Linked DNA regions of Desulfurococcus amylolyticus Z-533. The protein of the gene in region 1 interacts with the protein of each later gene in a pairwise test. Links are inferred from orthologs where the notes say so. Each region holds a gene or a part of one and is shown in the gene's direction. Other genes may lie near its edges.

What was found. Proteins that work in one complex are often made in the same cells at the same time.
Region 2: the proteins of SPHMEL_RS00905 (region 1) and SPHMEL_RS06525 interact in binary tests that used the Methanocaldococcus jannaschii proteins (3 or more experiments, as listed by UniProt). The link is inferred for Desulfurococcus amylolyticus Z-533 from one-to-one orthologs.

Annotation. Positions count from the first base shown.
Region 1 is NZ_KI911318.1:149,232-159,743, reverse strand. Bases 4,526-7,406 are described here. They hold SPHMEL_RS00905 (RNA-protein complex protein Nop10), read left to right. Parts: upstream 4,526-5,806; coding sequence 5,807-6,007; downstream 6,008-7,406. Other genes in these bases: SPHMEL_RS00885 (DNA primase small subunit domain-containing protein), read right to left, coding at 7,185-7,406; SPHMEL_RS00890 (hypothetical protein), read right to left, coding at 6,685-7,188; SPHMEL_RS00895 (hypothetical protein), read left to right, coding at 6,262-6,657; SPHMEL_RS00910 (translation initiation factor IF-2 subunit alpha), read left to right, coding at 5,016-5,810; SPHMEL_RS00915 (hypothetical protein), read left to right, coding at 4,526-5,000. In the rest of the region: SPHMEL_RS07655 (ASCH domain-containing protein), read right to left, coding at 243-743; SPHMEL_RS00925 (ORC1-type DNA replication protein), read right to left, coding at 1,004-2,248; SPHMEL_RS00920 (RNA-binding protein), read right to left, coding at 2,254-2,748; more of SPHMEL_RS00915, read left to right, coding at 2,994-4,525; more of SPHMEL_RS00885, read right to left, coding at 7,407-8,312; pcn (proliferating cell nuclear antigen (pcna)), read right to left, coding at 8,290-9,039; SPHMEL_RS00875 (transcription factor S), read right to left, coding at 9,103-9,447; SPHMEL_RS07100 (hypothetical protein), read right to left, coding at 9,590-9,832; SPHMEL_RS00870 (DNA-directed RNA polymerase subunit L), read right to left, coding at 9,977-10,258; SPHMEL_RS00865 (DUF2067 family protein), read right to left, coding at 10,277-10,512. UniProt on the Methanocaldococcus jannaschii protein: Involved in ribosome biogenesis; more specifically in 18S rRNA pseudouridylation and in cleavage of pre-rRNA.
Region 2 is NZ_KI911318.1:1,220,274-1,227,762, reverse strand. The notes cover bases 1,090-3,892. They hold SPHMEL_RS06525 (RNA-guided pseudouridylation complex pseudouridine synthase subunit Cbf5), read left to right. Parts: upstream 1,090-2,007; coding sequence 2,008-2,778; downstream 2,779-3,892. Other genes in these bases: SPHMEL_RS06520 (class I SAM-dependent methyltransferase), read left to right, coding at 2,775-3,356; SPHMEL_RS07580 (hypothetical protein), read left to right, coding at 1,720-1,989; SPHMEL_RS06535 (50S ribosomal protein L14e), read left to right, coding at 1,360-1,650; cmk ((d)CMP kinase), read left to right, coding at 1,090-1,331. In the rest of the region: SPHMEL_RS06550 (hypothetical protein), read left to right, coding at 1-408; SPHMEL_RS06545 (50S ribosomal protein L34e), read left to right, coding at 473-745; more of cmk, read left to right, coding at 774-1,089; SPHMEL_RS06510 (S8 family peptidase), read left to right, coding at 3,975-5,210; SPHMEL_RS06505 (hypothetical protein), read right to left, coding at 5,202-6,092; SPHMEL_RS06500 (pyroglutamyl-peptidase I), read right to left, coding at 6,150-6,599; SPHMEL_RS07615 (P-loop NTPase family protein), read left to right, coding at 6,730-6,930; rbcL (type III ribulose-bisphosphate carboxylase), read right to left, coding at 7,033-7,489. UniProt on the Methanocaldococcus jannaschii protein: Could be responsible for synthesis of pseudouridine from uracil-55 in the psi GC loop of transfer RNAs.

The DNA of each region.
Region 1 (10,512 bases):
CAAACCGACTCAATGAGACATTTACTTGATAAATGGAAACACAGTATACTGATTCTTGTTCTTAAGTGATTAGATGATGTATTAGACTTAAGCAGAATAAACGATGAAGATAGATTCAGAGTCCTGGGTATGTGGTTTAGAAGGTTGGGGAAAGGGTTAAGGCAATGGAGGGTTCGGGTCTGGTGAATACCTGTAATTGCCTGCTTCACCCCTTATTTCTTATTCCCCCGCTCCGTCCGGCTTCATCCTTCACAACGGAGGTGCTTTGGGTGACCCCGGGCACCCCTGCATACGCTCGTAAAGCCCTCAGCCAGCAGTGAAGGGAAGATAGTTAAATCAGGTGTAAACACCCCGTATACCCATCCAGAGAATACCGGGGGAAGCTGAAGAAACCACACGGGGGAAAAGTAAAAGTAATAGTCATCGAGGAAAAGAAGTAAAGACACCAAGAAGATAAAACACGTCCAAGACATCCAAAAATATTTACAAGAATTCAGAACCCGTGACAGGCTAGCTATATCAGCCGGGCTGGGCCCCATGTATATGTCCCGCATGCTGAGGTCTAACAGGTTCTTGATCACCTCGAACTCTATTATTGTTACAAAATCACTTGGAGTTATTTTACGGTTGTATACTTTCTCGAGATCCTTGAGGAGCTCCTCTACAGAGCTGTATCCATCACCTCTATAAGCATCCCCCTCTGTAAGCTGACACACTCTCTTATAGACGACATTGGTTATCATGGCCTTGGCTACTGGTCTACCACCACCGTGTATGAAGACTTCCTTATATCTCGGGATAACACAACCAAGCCTGATTGTGGACCTCTTTTACCAGCGGGGGTGTGCTCGACAAACCTACCTTTAATCATTATATGGCGCCTGAGATATACCCCACTACATAATAATTGGTTTCTCCACGCAAGCCATCTACATCACTAATAGATGTTATTGGTTTACTGATCCATAAAAGAACTCTACTCACCAGTTATTGGGCAAGCCACCTAGTACTCTATCTCACTCTTCTTCGTTACTAGTGCAGTGATGTATTTCTCTAGTTCTTCTAGTGGTCCATAAGGTATGGATATGAGGGTTGTTCGACCACGGTTACCCATGTTCTTAGTGACAGCGTTGATGACGCCGGTCTTACTTAGGTTTCTGGTGTACTCGTATAGCTGTGTATGAGAGCGCGGTATTTCTCCGTGTATATTGCAGAGTAGCCTGTATTCGTCTTCGACCTCCCCCATTTCCACTTCTTTATCGTTTTTCTTGCGTAGGAGGCGTATTATGCTTAGTAGTAATAATAGCTCGTGAAGGGAGCTGTATTTTAATACATCGTTAATCCTCTCTATTTCCTTGCTTCTATCATGGATCGTTATAGCTTTCCTGACGTGCTCTATGCTGATTCTCCCAGCTCCTTCTTTCTCAGCTATATCTCCAGCTGTAAGTAGTATTGTCAAGGCGTGGCGTGCATTACCCTCGCCGCTCCTGTCTACCCCTTCATATTCAGCGATAAGCTCCAGTAATTTCTCATCATATGCATCCTCATGGAAGGCCAGGCTAGCCCTATACCTCAATATATCAAGTAACTGACTGGAGGTGTATGGCTGTAGTTTTATAATATATCTATTCAGATACGACTCGGTGACAGGGTCGAAGACCCCTATTATATTTGTATCGGTTGACACGAAGACCATGTTCAACCGCTTTGACTCATGGAAGGCTTCGTATGCCCTTGTAATAAAGTATATCGCTTCCTTACCAGCTATATTCACGAAGTAGTGAAAGTCGTCGAATACTATTAAAGTATACCGATCGTCCTCATCCAGGAACGAGATAACAGCATCCATTATCTCCTTCGATGATAATCCCCTATGTGGTACTGAGAGGCCTAGTTGCAAGGCTATATCCCTCACTATACTGAACAAGCTCCTATTCCTATAGCAGTTGACATGAATATAATCGAATGATAAGCCCTTCTCCCTTGCTATGCTCGTTAAATTAGTGGCAAAGGTCCTCATTAACGTCGTCTTACCGGTTCCAACTCTACCTACTATGAGTACTCTCTGAGACATGGAACCCGGGTTCGCTATTAAATGCCTGAAGTAGGAGGCTAATAATTTGAGCTCGTTCTCGCGGTGTGGCAGTGCTTCAGGTATGTATTCCGGCATAAGGCTTTCACGATTCTTAAAGATTGATTGCTTGTTTAACTCATCCTCTATTATTTTTCTTGCATCCCACTTCACCACCTACCTCATCCCCCACGTACTGCGATGCGTGTTCTACAGTGTCCTAGACCTATGTAGACTCTATCATTGATCCCCTCGATAAATAGGCATTCATCTGCTGAGGAAGTATGCACCACACCCCTAGACCTCAGATTCTTTAATACAAGTGCGAAGACGCGCGTACTCAGCTCCCTAACCCCTCGCATCCTAACCCTGATCTTTACCTCTCCAGGTATCTTCAAGCCGTCAATGCATTCGAGTCGTTCCCCCAATACCTCTTGAAGCCCCATGATACAGTGAACAGGTATTATGGTTTCAACGAATCCGTACTCCCTACTTATAGCCCTCCTATATATACTATCGACATCTCTACACCCATAGACCTGGAGAAGCCCCGGAAAACCCGTTTTCTCAACAACCACGCTATTATCGAGGCTGAAGATCACATCCCCTATCTCACGAGCACACCATTCATCGCTCCCGGTTCTACATGTTACCAGCAGAACTACTCTACAAGACATAGTTATCCTCGTAAAGATAAACTGAAAACGGGGTTTATTGCTTTAAAGACTATTTCCCCCTAGGTGTTCGCTCCAGTCATTTTATATGGTTTCATGGTTTCATCTAGGGACGCTCTGCTATAGGATCATCCATTTTAATCACTAGCAATAATTATAATTGATTCACAGGAGACTAGAGGGGATTTAAAACTTTATTTACTATTCACTCGTTATCTAGGATACAGCTAGTTTAAGGGTGCAGCCTTATGGATAGAAGAACCATAACAGGCATCATGTTGCTTGTTACAAGCATTCTAGCCAGCACAGTGTTAACCTATACAATGAACACCAAAGTACCTTTCGACAATGTGTCCTGGCTTACAGAGTATTTGTCAAGGAAGCCAGTACTAAGCGATGCATGTACCGGAATTAATCCGCTCGATAATACATGTAGTTATTTCATAACCTACACATGGTTGTCCGCTAGAATACTCGGGGTCCTAGGACCCTACGGGGCTCTCTCCATCCAAGTCCTCACGTTAATCCTATTATTCTACATGGTTTACAGGTTCTTTAAAGAGCCCGCGATAGCTGGGCTCACTACATTAATCTATGGAACCGCCCCGGTCACAGTGTTCTGGCTGACTCCATCTAATGTCGGTCCACATGTTTTCACTGGTATTCTAATAGCATTATTCCTGCTCACCTTATATAAGACGAGAGAAGTGAGAAGCACTCCTACTGTGCTTCTCACAGGTTTAACCGGGCTTGTACTCCAATTATTTAACCCCATGGGGTGGTTGATCGTTGAAGCCGCATTGATAGGTTTATCAGCAGAATACATAGTTGCACCCCTTAAGCGGGTTGATGTTAAGACAGTGTCATCAATTACTTTATTCACTACGCCACTACTGCTACTCCCATGGCTTAGAAACACTTACTCATTAATACCCCTCTTCACGGGCTCACTGATCTTAGCTACCAGTAAATTACTTGAGGACAGGAATTCCTCCACAGGTACACGCTTGGTGCTAGTAGCCACCGCTATCTCAGCATCCATAGCTTTATCAGCCGCATTAATACAGTTGCTTGGAGGCGGTGATTATACTAGTGTATTTATCAAGCCTTATAACCCGCTAATAGACTATGGGGTATTATGCGCCACGGGGTTATTGGGTTTAATAGTGTTCGCTAGGAGTAGAGTGCTCGAGGAGTTTCCCTCAGTAAGGATCACCATTATATCAGCCACCATAATACTGCTTATAGCATCCCTCTACGATCCAACCCTTGCACTAGCCGAGGCCCTGTTCTCAGCAGTGTTATCAGGATTGGCCCTATACATGGTTACGGATTATGTGTGGAGCCATGGGATCAAGGGTTTCGAGACAATACTATATAGGGTCATCGCCTTAATCATAGTATTGGGCATAATATCTAGTAGCATGCTTCTAGCAGTAGCACAGAATAAGAGCCAACCATATATATACACCTATGATATCCAGGGGTACAGCAATATAGGTACACCGATAAGAAATGAGAGCGCGTGGCTTAATGCGTTAACAGCGTTAAAGCAAGCTATATCTAATACCAGCGTAGACAATATATTAGTGATATCATACTGGGGATATACCTACTGGATCCAGGGCTTCCTAGCTGAATCGCTACCAGCGCCCAGGGTTTACACGTTAGCCCATATATTAGGAGGAGATAGGGGTAAATATATTGTTTCATCAATAATGTTAAGCAATGAGGTTGCTGCATCCAAGATAATAAGTAATGTCACATCAATGATAAACGCTGAGAGGACCTATATAATAATATCATATCTGGCTAGCATTAGAGTAATGATGGGTAATAAAACAAGTAACGCCTACCTTGGACTAGCTGTACCGGTTCAATCACAGAACTATTATGAATATATATACTATGCCGCAGCAGGTGATTTAGCCAGGCTGGTATTATACGCCAGCATCACTAACACTAGCTACGTGGATTACGTGAACATATATAATGCACGTACAGGTTATGAGATACCCCTCGCATGGAACAACAAGGGATCCAATACGTTGCTCGCGCAACTAGCAGTAGACTCACTACATAGGCTGGGTTACACCGTGTATAATGAACTATACAGTTACACACCCTTGTCAAGCAATCTAAATTACTTCAAACCAGTGGCAGTAATTGGTGTACCAGTTATGAATATAACTGGTTTATATAGCGAATACCAGATAATACATGTAGTAGCGGTTTACGAGTTCACTCAACAATAGCCTCGGTGAGAAGAAATGCTAGCTAGGAAGGAATTGCCCGAGATCGGGGAATACGTTATAGCCACGGTTAGGGAAATATACGATTATGGCGCCTATGTCACCCTCGATGAATACGGAGACTTAAAGGCCTTTCTACCATGGAGCGAAGTAGCAACCAAATGGGTTAAGAACATAAGGGATGTCATCAGGGAAGGAGAGAAGATAGTTGTGAAAGTCATCAGAATTGATAGAGCCAGGAAAGAAGTCGATGTCTCATTAAAGAAGGTATCTGATATCGATAAGAGAAAGAAGATGATGTGGTGGAAGCGGTATGTAAAAGCAGCCAAAATAGTCGAACTCGTCGCTGAAAGTCTCGGAAAAACCAAGGAGGCCGCCTATAAAGAAGTAGTATGGAAGCTTGAAGACTCCTATGGAGACCCACTTTACGTCCTCGAAGAAGCAGTACTGAGCGGTAGAGACATCCTGGAGAAAGCCGGGATACCTAGTGAATGGATAGAGCCATTATTAAACGAAGCGAAGAGACATATAAAGGTGAAAGAGGTATCAATACGTGTAAGACTACTACTCCAATCACGCCACCCCGATGGCGTTGAAAGAGTAAGGAAAGTACTTGACGTGATAGCCGAATCCCTTAACTCTGAAAATGTAAAGTTTAAACTCTACTCAGCCGGTGCGCCAAGATACATCCTCGAAGTATACTCCCATGACTATAAAACAGCTGAATCAGTAGTTGAGAAAATACTAAAGAAAGCTGAAGAGGCTAGCAGCGAATATGGTGTAATATTCAAGGGAGAACGTGAGAAAGCATGAACTGGCTACTTAGAAAATGTAGTAAATGTGGTAGGTATACTTTAAGCAGGGATAGATGCCCGTACTGCGGGGGAGAGCTAATAGTACCCCATCCACCACGCTTCAGCCCTATTGATAAATACGTGGAGTACAGGCTCGAGGAAAAACTCTCAAAGGGAATTATCAAGCTAGATGAAAAACCACCATATAAGCCTTGATTCATGGAACTAACAATTTAAAAACCCTGTGCATAATCAAAATTAGTGAAGGATGCCGCCGTAGTATAGCCCGGCCTAGTATGCGGGCCTGTCGAGCCCGTGACCCGGGTTCAAATCCCGGCGGCGGCGCTCGACACCCATCCCTTCTACGTACATTAATAGGGAGGCCTCATCATAATGGATGAGCAGGTATAATGGTTATTAGGTCTAGGTTTAATATTGGTATTCATAATAGTGTTGAACGGGGGTCTGCATTGAGGAGGTACAGCAGGGAGATATTTAGATACATTTTCGAGTACGATGTACTATTAAACACTGTTTCAAAGACACTCATGGCTGCTGCCATTGTTTCCTGGATTATTATAGGTGGGAACTGGCTGTACCTATGGTTTAACTATAGTTATCTATCCCAGCAACAGTTCAACCAATTGATCGCGACCTCACTACTCTACACGCTGTTGTTATCGTTCTCGGTATTGGTAGCATATTCTCTTCCCTACTATGTTCCATCAGCCAGGCCGAAGACGCATAAACGTATAAGTGAGACAAAACTAAGGGATATAATCATTATTGGCTCGCTCATATTGTTAATAATGATCATAGTGGCATACATACTGTTAGGATATTACTATATGAAAGCAGCCATGTAGAAAGATGAACTATCACCTTGAACCTCCTCAGGAAGACTTTTCTTCCTCACTAACCATTAATATATGTCTCAGCGGCTTCACGCATTCCTGTATCATTGCTACGAGTAGCTCGTTAAATGATAGAAGCGCTACATCATTCCTCCTATACTTCTCGCCACTTACTTCACAATCCTTTATAAATAAAACCAGCGTTTTATCACGGTACCTCACCGGAAGGGGGTATAAGAGTTCTTTCTCCAACTTGATAATGTTTTCAACGGCTTTCAAGACGCCTTCATCTATGGTGTCGGCTGGGAGCGGTGAGCCAAGTGCTACTTTAGTTATCCTCAATCTGCTTAAGTATTCAGTATCCAAGGCCATTTTATTAATCATCTCGATAAATAATTCCCTACTCTCAGGGTTTAATAGAGGCAGTTTGAACAGAGATCTCCTGATTAACTCGTTTACTTCATCTAGTCTAATCTTCTGGACAGGGGTACACTTTGATGCCTGTAATTCCTCTTTAATTAAGCGGATATATGTGTTACTCATAGTTTTACCCCAATCCCTGATGAATCCCTTACCTCTACTAGCCCATTGACAGCTAGATATAGAGCATAGGGTGCCTCTAATCTAATTATTTCTCCCTTTCTAAGCCCAATAAATTTATCTAGAACCAGGATCTGAGAAGCATCGACCAAGGGTTTAACCATGACTTCCCCATGGAATGGTGAGAAATCAGTGAAACCCTTTCCTCTTAGATCCACGGTGGGCTCAACCTCTACAACCCTTAACCCGGACTTCATGTTTAAGCTGTTAACGAATCTTGAGAGCCTTGACGTATCCATTGTTACAACCTTATCTACTTTAACACAGTTCTCCCGAATTAATTCATCGAGGGCGCTCTTATTGATTATTAATCCCCTTAAACCCGCTACGCTTTTTTCCTTCACTAGCTTCCTCGATATAGCTAACTCGAGCACCCTTCTTCTCAGGCCATATTCAACTCTGCGGAAAACCACTATATCTTTGTATGATGGGAAGATCCTGTCCACATCTATGTTGCTACATGCCACATAATCCGCTATTAATCGCCTCTGCTCACGTGTTAGAGGCAGTGCCTCCTCATCCATCACTCTTACATGGAATCCCCTGTTACCCGAGAAATATATTTTAACCTTGCTAAACCCGAAGTCCTGCACCAGTATATCACGTAGTTTTAAGGCGTCGCCCCAGGCTTTCAAGATGCACTCCCAGCTCACTGGGGAATATTTCAAAGGTTCCTCGCCTGAGGGACAGGACTCCCCATCATTAATTATTACTCCTGACTTGCTGCAGACTAAATACCTCTGTATGCATCCAGGATACTTGTCAGCATCTATATCGAATATTAACTCCGAGCCCTGCCACCCTTTGGCCTCCATTTCCTCGGCCGAGGGATTGCTGTAGAGGGCTGAAGAATAATACAGGTGGAGAGGTGTTTTCATGGTCTCTATGAAGTTATATAATTGCTCCATATATGGGAAGGATAGGTGCCTGATATACCTGCGATCCTCAAGGCTCTCTAAAGCAATCTCTCTCATATGTAGGTTGCCTGGTTCTTCGAGAGGTCTGAACCTATAGTAGTCCCTTATGACCTTCTTCAAGAAGTCGCTAGTCTTCCCGTGGGGCAACATAAAACACTAGTCTTCCTCCGCCGGGTATCTCGTATGTAAGCTTGAGCGGTGTTCCATCACCGAATTCTATCTCCATTAATTCAGCCGCCTGAGAAGCAACCGATATATCGATAAGATAGTCGATCGTGTATTTAGCCCTTGCATCACTTAGCACCTGGTACTCGATTAACGCACCATCTGAGGCTGAGAGCTCTATTTCAGCCTCAGCTATTTCACTCCTCGATGAGACAGTCAGCTTATCGCTGTCCTTGCTGGCTGAAAACTCGATGGAATCGCTGATGGGCTCTACCTCCCTAACTATGTCTCTAAACAACTTGGGAAGAAGCTTCCCCTTAAACCCTACTTCGAAACTAATCTCCGGTATCTCCTCGTAAGTCATCTCTATGCTTGGCAGGGTAAATCTTCTGACACCCCTACCCTCGAAGACTACGCTTAGCCTGCCGTCTTCTAGCACTTCTAAAACGAGTTCATCACCTCTCCTAGCCCTCTTCAACACCTTGGTCAGATCATCCATTCTTACCCCTACTACAAGTTCCCTTTCCACACTGTACTCTGAAAAAGCCTCCTTCGGTATTGCGAACTCTACAAGTACAACAGTACTGGGATCCATAGCTTTCAATAATAATCCGTCTTCACCGCTAATCCTAAAGTTTGCTTCATCAATAATCTTAGAGATGGATGTTATAGCATATCTCCATGCAACTGCGTCACTAAACTTAAGCCTCATTCGAACCACCTACTATACTTTTACCGTTATCCGAATAAATAAAATTATCAAGTACAGAGGATGCTAAGCATACTCTCTCCAAGTGTAACCGCACTTTGTACACTTAAAGAATCTTGTAGGCGGTTCATCCGCAGCCCTTGTCTGAATCACCCAGTAGTATGCCTCATGCCAACCACATTTCGGACACGTTACTTCCCTTGTAACAGGGAGGTTGACCTCTCCTCCGCTTTCGAGTACAAGGGTTTTCTCACCGGGCTTGTGATCGATTCTCGTGGAAACCTTGAAACCCGATGCCTCGGATGCATCAGCCTCTACTTTGTACCCACATCTAGTACAAATCAGATACAGTTTACCATCCATTTTACGGGGACGCATTAAGCCACCGCATTTCGGACACAACTTGGACATGTGAAACCACCGTCTTGAACCAAGTAGAGATAATCAACGAGTAGCCGTTTAAATATTGATGGGAATAATTGAAAGTATTCAAAAGTGACTAAAAGTATCATTGAGACCCGAATCCTGGATAAAAAAGGTATCACGTTAAACATTAACACGTGTAAATAACAGGGTAGCCGGATGACTCGGTCCCGGGGAGAGAGGTTTTCAACAGTGTATTCCTATACTGCATGTATAACTCCAGTAGGCGTAGCACCGTATCAACCACTCCGCAATAAACTGTTTTTAAAGCCAGGTACTCTGAGCTATTGAATCCTTTCAAACCAGTAAATACCGCGTTAAGTGGGCTACATCCGCATGGTAGTGCGAACCCTAGTTCTTCACGCGTCATCATAGAATCAAGCACATATTTGATGAATAGTGCCGGGGAGCCGGTGACCCTTAGTATTTTTAACTCCTCTAAAAATTTCCCCTATAAGTTGCAAAGACACCGTATCTCTCTGTAACACCATAGACAAGTATACGTGTCTCGCTTTTCCTACTCAACTACCTTCTCCTCTACAAGCCTTCTAAGCTCAGCGAGCGAGTTCTTTAATCCATTTACTATATCCCTTAGTATTGATTCCACGGTATAACCCGGCTTAACTATAATCGTGAACTCAAACATGTTTTTAAGAGGGTGTGGAACCCTGTATGCTGCATATTCTACACCGGGATGTCTTATCGCCTCCTTCGCTAATAGATTACCAAGTGTATGGTCTTCATCATATATTTCTAACACTAATTCTCTCTCACTCCTGGATACAACACGTACCTCCATTTAAAACACCTTTGACCCCTATTCGTTTTGCTGTTTAAAACTCTTAATAAATAAGTCTACTGCATCCCGCCACTCATGCTTTAAAACATATAAGCCTGACTCGTCGACCCCGAGGAGCCCTGCTTCCACTGCGTGATTTATGGCGTCATCTAACTGTAGCCCTGTTATAATGGTTACCGTTATGATGAAATACCTTGCTGCTGTACCCTTCACCCTGCCTCTAATAGCGGTGTTTAATTCACTTATTCTCTCAA
Region 2 (7,489 bases), 1.1 Mb from region 1 along the record:
ATATCCCTGCTTATTAAAGCTGTTAGGAATCATCCATATTTCAGTGAAGCTGTTAAGACATACCAGAGTATACAGGTTCCCGAAACCCCTAGGAGCAAGGGGGATGTGAGGAGGCTTAGGAAGTATAGGGCTCTATATAGGTCTGCGAGGAGGAGAATGCTCCTTCTCTTCGTAATACATATATCCGTCTTCTCGCTAGTCTATACGCTGATGATACTAGTCGTCTCGCTAATAGCTCGTTCAACCCAGTACGTGGATATACCCGTGTCGGTACCATTCCTCTCTGGTTTAAACACTGAGAGAGGCATTTACTACACGCATATATACATTATAGCCTTAATCGGCTTCGCTGTACCAATATACCTGGTCTCAAGGAGCATTAGGCTGGAATCAAGACAACCACCCTAGTAAAATTTAAGAACCTCTCGTAAATTATTACTCTAGAGCTAGAAATGCTTATGGTGAGGCATCGATGCCTAGGCCAATGTATAGGAATAGGAGTTGGAGAAGAATTATTGTTAAAACACCTGGCGGAGATGTCAGTGTGCATTATGAGAAGAGGAGGCCTAATGCGGCTAGGTGTGCTATATGTGGTAGACCACTCAACGGGGTTCCAGCTCTAAGGCCGGTGGAGCTCCGTAAACTAGCTAAGACCGAGAAGCGTCCTGAGAGGCCCTATGGTGGCTATATATGTCACGAGTGCCTTGCAAGGGGTATAAGGGAGGCTGTGAGGCAAGCACTCTAACCCCTGTTCCCTCTAGCGGTGTCTTAAATTGGTTAAGATAGTTTTTAGCGGGCCGCCTGGTAGTGGTAAGACGACCCAGGCTAAACGCGTTGCCGAATACTATGGGTTGAAATACTTCTCGGCTGGCTCATTGTTCAGGGAGTATGCTAGGAGAAAAGGGGTAAGCCTGGAGGAGTTGAGTAGGATAGCGTTGGAGGATCCCTCTATAGACCTCGAGATAGATAGGATGACCCTTGAAACAGTTAGGGACAGTGATGACATCGTTATCGATGGGCATCTAGCAGCCTGGATAGTATCTGACATCGTTGACTTAAAGATATATGTTACAGCTCCCCTCACGCTCAGGATACTCCGTGTAGCCGGCCGTGACAACACTCCCCTGGGTAAAGCGTTGGCTGAGACCCTTATAAGGGAGTATTCTCAGAGAAGAAGGTTCATGGAATACTACGGGATAGACATATATGATACCTCGATATTCGATTTAACTATAAACACAAAGCTAATCGGGGTCGAGGAGGCGTTTAACATTATTAAGTCTATAATAGATAAGATTTTAAAAGAGAAACATGGTAGTATGAGTGAATAGTGTTTAAAGGAGTAGAGGGGTGTTTAAAATGCCCGCGATAGAAATAGGTAGGATATGTGTTAAAACAGCAGGTAGGGAAGCAGGCAGGAAATGCATTATAGTAGACATAATAGATGATAACTTCGTCTTAGTAACAGGGCCTAAGTCACTGACAGGAGTTAAGAGGAGAAAGGTGAACATAAAGCACTTGGAGCCCACAGATAAATCAATTAAGATACCCAGAGGCGCTAGTGATGAAGAGGTTTTAAAGGCCATCGGTGAAAATGGTTTAACAGATTATATGGTGGAGCATGTAAAGCCGAAGCTGACGCCTATTTAAGCTGGGTCTCGGCGAAATAATTAATATTTTCTTTAAATATTTTCTCTCCACCAGGGAAGGTGTAGTATAATGGACCTGGTTGAGAAGGGGTTATCCTTCATAGATTACATAACAGCGAGAGCTGGCTACAGGAATGAATGGATAGTACTAAGAGATGCTGAGACAAGCCCAGACCACGGGGTACTACCATATGAGAGAAAGGTAAACGATCACATAAACTACGGTGTGATAAACCTTGATAAACCACCGGGGCCGACGAGTCACGAGGTCGTGGCATGGGTCAAGAAAATGTTCAATCTGGAGAAAGCCGGTCACGGGGGCACCCTGGAGCCCCTTTAGGGGCGGGGAAACCCCAAGGTGACCGGTGTTCTACCAATCGGGCTAGCGAATAGTACGAAGGTCATTGGGAACGTGATACATAGTGTTAAGGAATACGTAATGGTTATACAGTTACATGGGGATGCCAGGGAGTCCAGTGTTAAAATGGTTGTAGAGTACTTTAAGGGCGATATATACCAGAAGCCGCCGCTGAGATCCAGTGTTAAGAGAAGTATTAGGGTCAGGAGGATATATGAAATCGAGTTACTGGAGATCAGGGATAGATTCATACTTGTGAGGGTTTTAAGCGATCCAGGTACATACATGAGGAAACTTGCACACGATATCGGATTAATGCTTGGCACCGGGGCACACATGAGGGAGCTACGTAGAACCCGTACAGGTCCTTATAGAGAGGATGAAACACTGGTTAGGCTGCAGGATATCAGCGAGGCACTTGCATTATGGAGGAGTAGCGGGGATGAGAGATACATCAGGAGGATAATACTCCCGGTTGAGACATCGATAGCTCACCTACCGAAGATAATGATACTTGATACAGCTGTAGACGCAATAGCTCATGGAGCCAATCTAGCTGTACCAGGCATCGCGAGGTTAACAAGTAATGTTGAGAGAAATAAAACTGTAGCTATCCTAACGCTTAAAGGCGAGCTGGTGGCGCTGGGTACGGCGCTATATAGTGCAAAGGAGATAGCTGGGATGAAGAAGGGTGTGGTGGCGAGGACCCGGAGGGTGGTAATGCCTACAGGGATCTATCCCCCCGCATGGAGGAAGGGGCAGCCGGGATGACGCACTACTATAAGCCTGGCCAGCCAGGCGAGAGGAAGCTCTTTTCCTTCACTATTCACGGCTATACATTCGAGTTCATATCTTACACGAGTCTCTTCTCGGGATCCAGCTTGGATGATGGGACAAGACTACTCCTCGAGAACATCATGGTGCCGAGGAGCGGCGTGGTACTAGATATAGGGTGTGGCTATGGAGTGATAGGTATAGTGGTAGCTAAGTTGAACCCCTTGCTCGAAGTATATATGACTGATGTAAACCCATTAGCAGTCAAGGTGGCTCGTTTAAACGCCTCAAGGAATAATGTAGAGGATAGGGTAGTAGTCCTCCAGGGTGATAGGTATAAGCCTGTAGAAGGAATGAAGTTCAATGCCATATACTCCAATCCCCCACTCTCAGCAGGAATGAGGATAGTGGAGGACATAGTTTTAGGAGCTAGAAGATACCTGACCGAAGACGGCTTCGCACAGTTCGTGCTAGCTAGAGGAGGAGAGTACCTGGCTGAGAAAGCAAGGGAGAGTTACAACATCGTCGATGCGAAAAGTAAAAAAGGCTATATCCTCCTATATCTTAAACCATGAGGAGCGCCGGGGTGCCCGAGCGGTCTAAGGGGCTGGCCTTGAGAGCCAGTGGGCTCACGCCCGCGCGGGTTCAAATCCCGCCCCCGGCGTCATCCCTTATTTATTAGATTTTTGGTAGTTACCCTGGAATTACCCCTAAGTTCATGGGAGTTATGGTTTATCTTTTTTCTCGGTGGAGTGTAAAGGGGTTTTAAGCTCTGACCCCTGCCCTAAAGGGCTGGGGTTCCCTTTAGGGTGGGGGTTCCCCGCATCTATTCAGGGTTTACGTTATCTGCGGGGCAGTCGAGGGGATAAAGGAGTTAATCTATACAGCCACAGTGATTGTTGATGAATGTAAGTCGGCGATTACCACAGTAACAGTGGTGGGTGATGCGTTCACAGGGTTAATCCATATTACGATGATTTTTGGAGTGATCGTGGTACTGTTAATAGCGTTGATATTCTATTCATGGTTGAAGGGTAGATATTGTAGATGAATAGTGTTTCTCGGTTTTCCCTACCTACTAGCTCCCCGATATGCTTCTCGGTCAGTGTTATGGATCCGGCTTATTCTCTAGATAGAAAAATTTATAAAGTATCCCACTGATTACTGTATGTGATTTAAATCTGGGTGGGGCCATGGTGTACAATAAATATGTCTTATTAATAGTAGTACTGGCTCTACTATTAATCCCACTAGTATTCTCTAACGAATCAGAGGCGTTAATAGTCAATGGGGGCTCAAACAAGGTAAGAGTAGTGATAGGATATAGGGATGAAACCTCTAGGCAGAACCTGTTGAGGAAACTCGGGGTATCACCAGTGAAAGAGATCAGGGATCTAAAGATACTGGTTGTCGAGATACCTGAGTCATTGATAACCCGTGTTAAAAGCCTGCCGGGTATTAGATACATTGAGAAAGATATAGAGGCCAGGGCTTTCGGCATAAGCGACTATTATGGTGACATCAAGTGGAACATGTACATGATCGGCATAACGGATGTCTGGGACTACTATTATAAATACTATGGCAGGTATACATTCGGTAGGGGAGTAGTCGTAGCTGTCCTTGACACAGGTATTGATTACACCCATCCGGACCTCTATGGCAGGGTTGCATACTGTATAAGGACAACTGGCTCAACCACTTATAGGGGTACTTCACTAAGTAACTGCATGGATGGAAACGGGCATGGAACACATGTAGCCGGGATAATTGCGGCGACTATAAATGGTGCGGGCGTAGCAGGTGTAGCACCAAACGTGACCCTGATAGCGGTTAAAGTACTCTATGACTCAGGAAGCGGGAGCGTTACAGATATAGCTGAGGGAATAGTGGAAGCTGTGAAGGCTGGAGCATACATACTCAGCATGTCGCTTGGTTCCTCAAGCGATAATAGCGTGTTAAGGGATGCATCAAACTGGGCTTACCAGCAAGGCGCTATACAGATTGTTGCAGCAGGTAACTCTGGCGATGGAAACCCAAGTACAGATAACGTTAACTACCCAGCTAGATACCCATGGGTGATAGCTGTTGCAGCAGTGGATTCAAACGGTAATACACCATCATGGAGTAGTGATGGACCGGAGGTTGATGTGGCGGCGCCCGGAGTCAACATATTATCTACGTACCCGAATAAAAAATACGCTTATCTAAGCGGTACATCAATGGCTACCCCGCATGTAACAGGTGTTGTGGCAGTTATAGAAGCCATGAGGTATGCTGCTGGTAAAAGCTGGCTGGGCTTCGACGCTATTTATAAAGTCCTGACATCTACAGCATATGATCTAGGTTCTCCAGGCTTCGACGTTTACACCGGGTATGGACTAGTGGATGCGTACAGCGCAGTCCAATACGCGTTAAGTCTACCCTAGTTTCTCCTCCAATATTTTTTCATGGGGTCTCAGACCCCCAATTCTTTTCACACTCCATGTCTCAACATGGATGTTTGATCTCCCTGGTTCTATTCTCCTTAAGGGGCCAAGGGTCTCTAGCTCCAGGAATCTATCATTAGTGTATACTTCTACACTCGAGCCGAAGTCGGGGTATACAGCGTCTTCTTCTCTGAAAGACTTCTTGAACAAGTATTCCTCCACCCAGTACGCGATCCATGAGGGATTGGCTCTAGCACCTATTTTAACCGGGTTTTTAACACCTGGGTCTTGATGTACTATGATGTAGCTACCTCTAAGCTTAATCCTCGGGTCATCTAGCCTAGTGTACGGCCATGCCACAATAAATCTATCTGGGAGTAGGCCGTGGTGATCCACCTGCCTCGGCTTAAATGGTATTATAGCGAATCCATTACCCCTCATAACTGAGATAGCCCAGCACGAGAACTCCAGTGGCCATCTACCTATATTGATTATTTCATGGACTACTTTCACCGAGTAGTCTTCTTCACCCGGTGTAACACGTATCTTCTTTAAAACATTGTTAGCACGCTCCGGGTTGCCGACGATCTCGATCTCATCTCTCTCAATCCTTAATTCAACTGGTTTATCGTCAAGTGAGTAGGAACGCGGCATGGCTTCAGGCGATGTCCAGAGCCTATGTCCCCCATGTATTTTCCAGGTGCCCTCGGGTGTTTCAATACTGATATCTGGTATTATACTGAATAAATTGAACTCGGGCTTCTCAAGGGGGGCGATATATAGTATCCTGGGACCTATGTCCAATGGTATACCGATCAATAGCTTGTTGATAATGTAGATTCTAAGCCTGTACCCCTCGACTATCTTCTCGATGTACTCCATTGACACGTCCCTCCGGGAAGTTGTTTTTAGTGCGGTGCGTTGACACATCTTATTACTCTAATATCTATATCTAGGGTTATTTTGCCCGGTTGTGTCCCCACTTATTATGGACTCGATGACTACTTTAACCGCTTTGATCATTAATTCGGGACTCATACTCGGCGGAACACTATGCGACTCCATTTTGGCAGCTTGCTCTGGTAGGTAGGGTAGATGGATAAACCCGGCTCTCAAGGGATAGCCATAAGTGTATCCATGATGCAGTAACCCGTAGAATACTAAGTTGCATACATATGTGCCAGCAGTATTGGATACAACAGCCGGCATGCCTTCCTCAGTTAGTTTCCTAACTATCTTCTTTACAGGTATTGTTGCCAGGTAAGCTGTGGGGGCCCTGGGTTCAATTGGTTCATCCTCAGGCTTCACGCCATCGTTATCAGGTATTCTCGCATTCATCAGGCTTAATGCGACTCTATCGATCCTAACGCATTGAGTCCCGGGAGCCAGCCCCAGGGTATCCTCGTGAGGCCGGGTGGAAAATCATCATGAAGGTGATGGAGCTACTGGAGATCAAGGGGTTAGAGAATAGGTTTCCCCACGAGTTAAGCGGGGGCAGAGAGTAGCTATTGCAAGGGCATTGGTTAAGAAGCCGGCGTCAATAGTAGCTGATGAACCGTTTTCAAACCTCGATGAATATAGTGCTGAGAGAGTTCTAGGGGTCTTCAAAGAAATGGCCAAGGATGGGACAGCCATATTAATAACCACTACAGAGATGAAGGCTGAATATGGGGCGACCCGTTACTATGTGCTTAAAGGTGGAAGATTATACGTAGATTAAAAAGCTTTATAGAGTATCAGCAAGGCCCTCTAATAAATAAGGGTAGTGTAAAAATGTATTTACAACTGAAAGCCTCGCCCTTTAGGGCAGGAAGGAGGTCGGCTAGATGGGTTTTGTAAAGCCCCATTTCTCCAGTGCTCTTGCCAGCTCTCTATGTGTCTTAGCGTACTCGTCTAGTGGAATATTATTCATTATTGCCTCTAGTGCCTGTCTAACAGCCAGTGCTCCGGCTCTAGGCCCGTCTGGATGACCTATTACCCCACCACCTATTTGTAGCACCAGGTTTGTACCCAGAGCCTCTATTACTGGTGGGAGGTTGCCTGGGTGTAAACCACCTGATGAGACAGGCATTGCCGGCTTGATGTGGTGCATTGGTTGCTCTAGGTGGTATATGTCATCTGGGTCTGGCTTGAAGTGTATCTCTCTCAGTATTTTAGCGTATCTTATAACGTCTAGCTTCCCGCCTTCGAGTTTTCCTGCCCCGGCTGTGCCAATGTGTAGTTGGTCTATTCCTATGATTCTGTATAATTTAGCCAGCACGTACATTGAGATGCCGTGG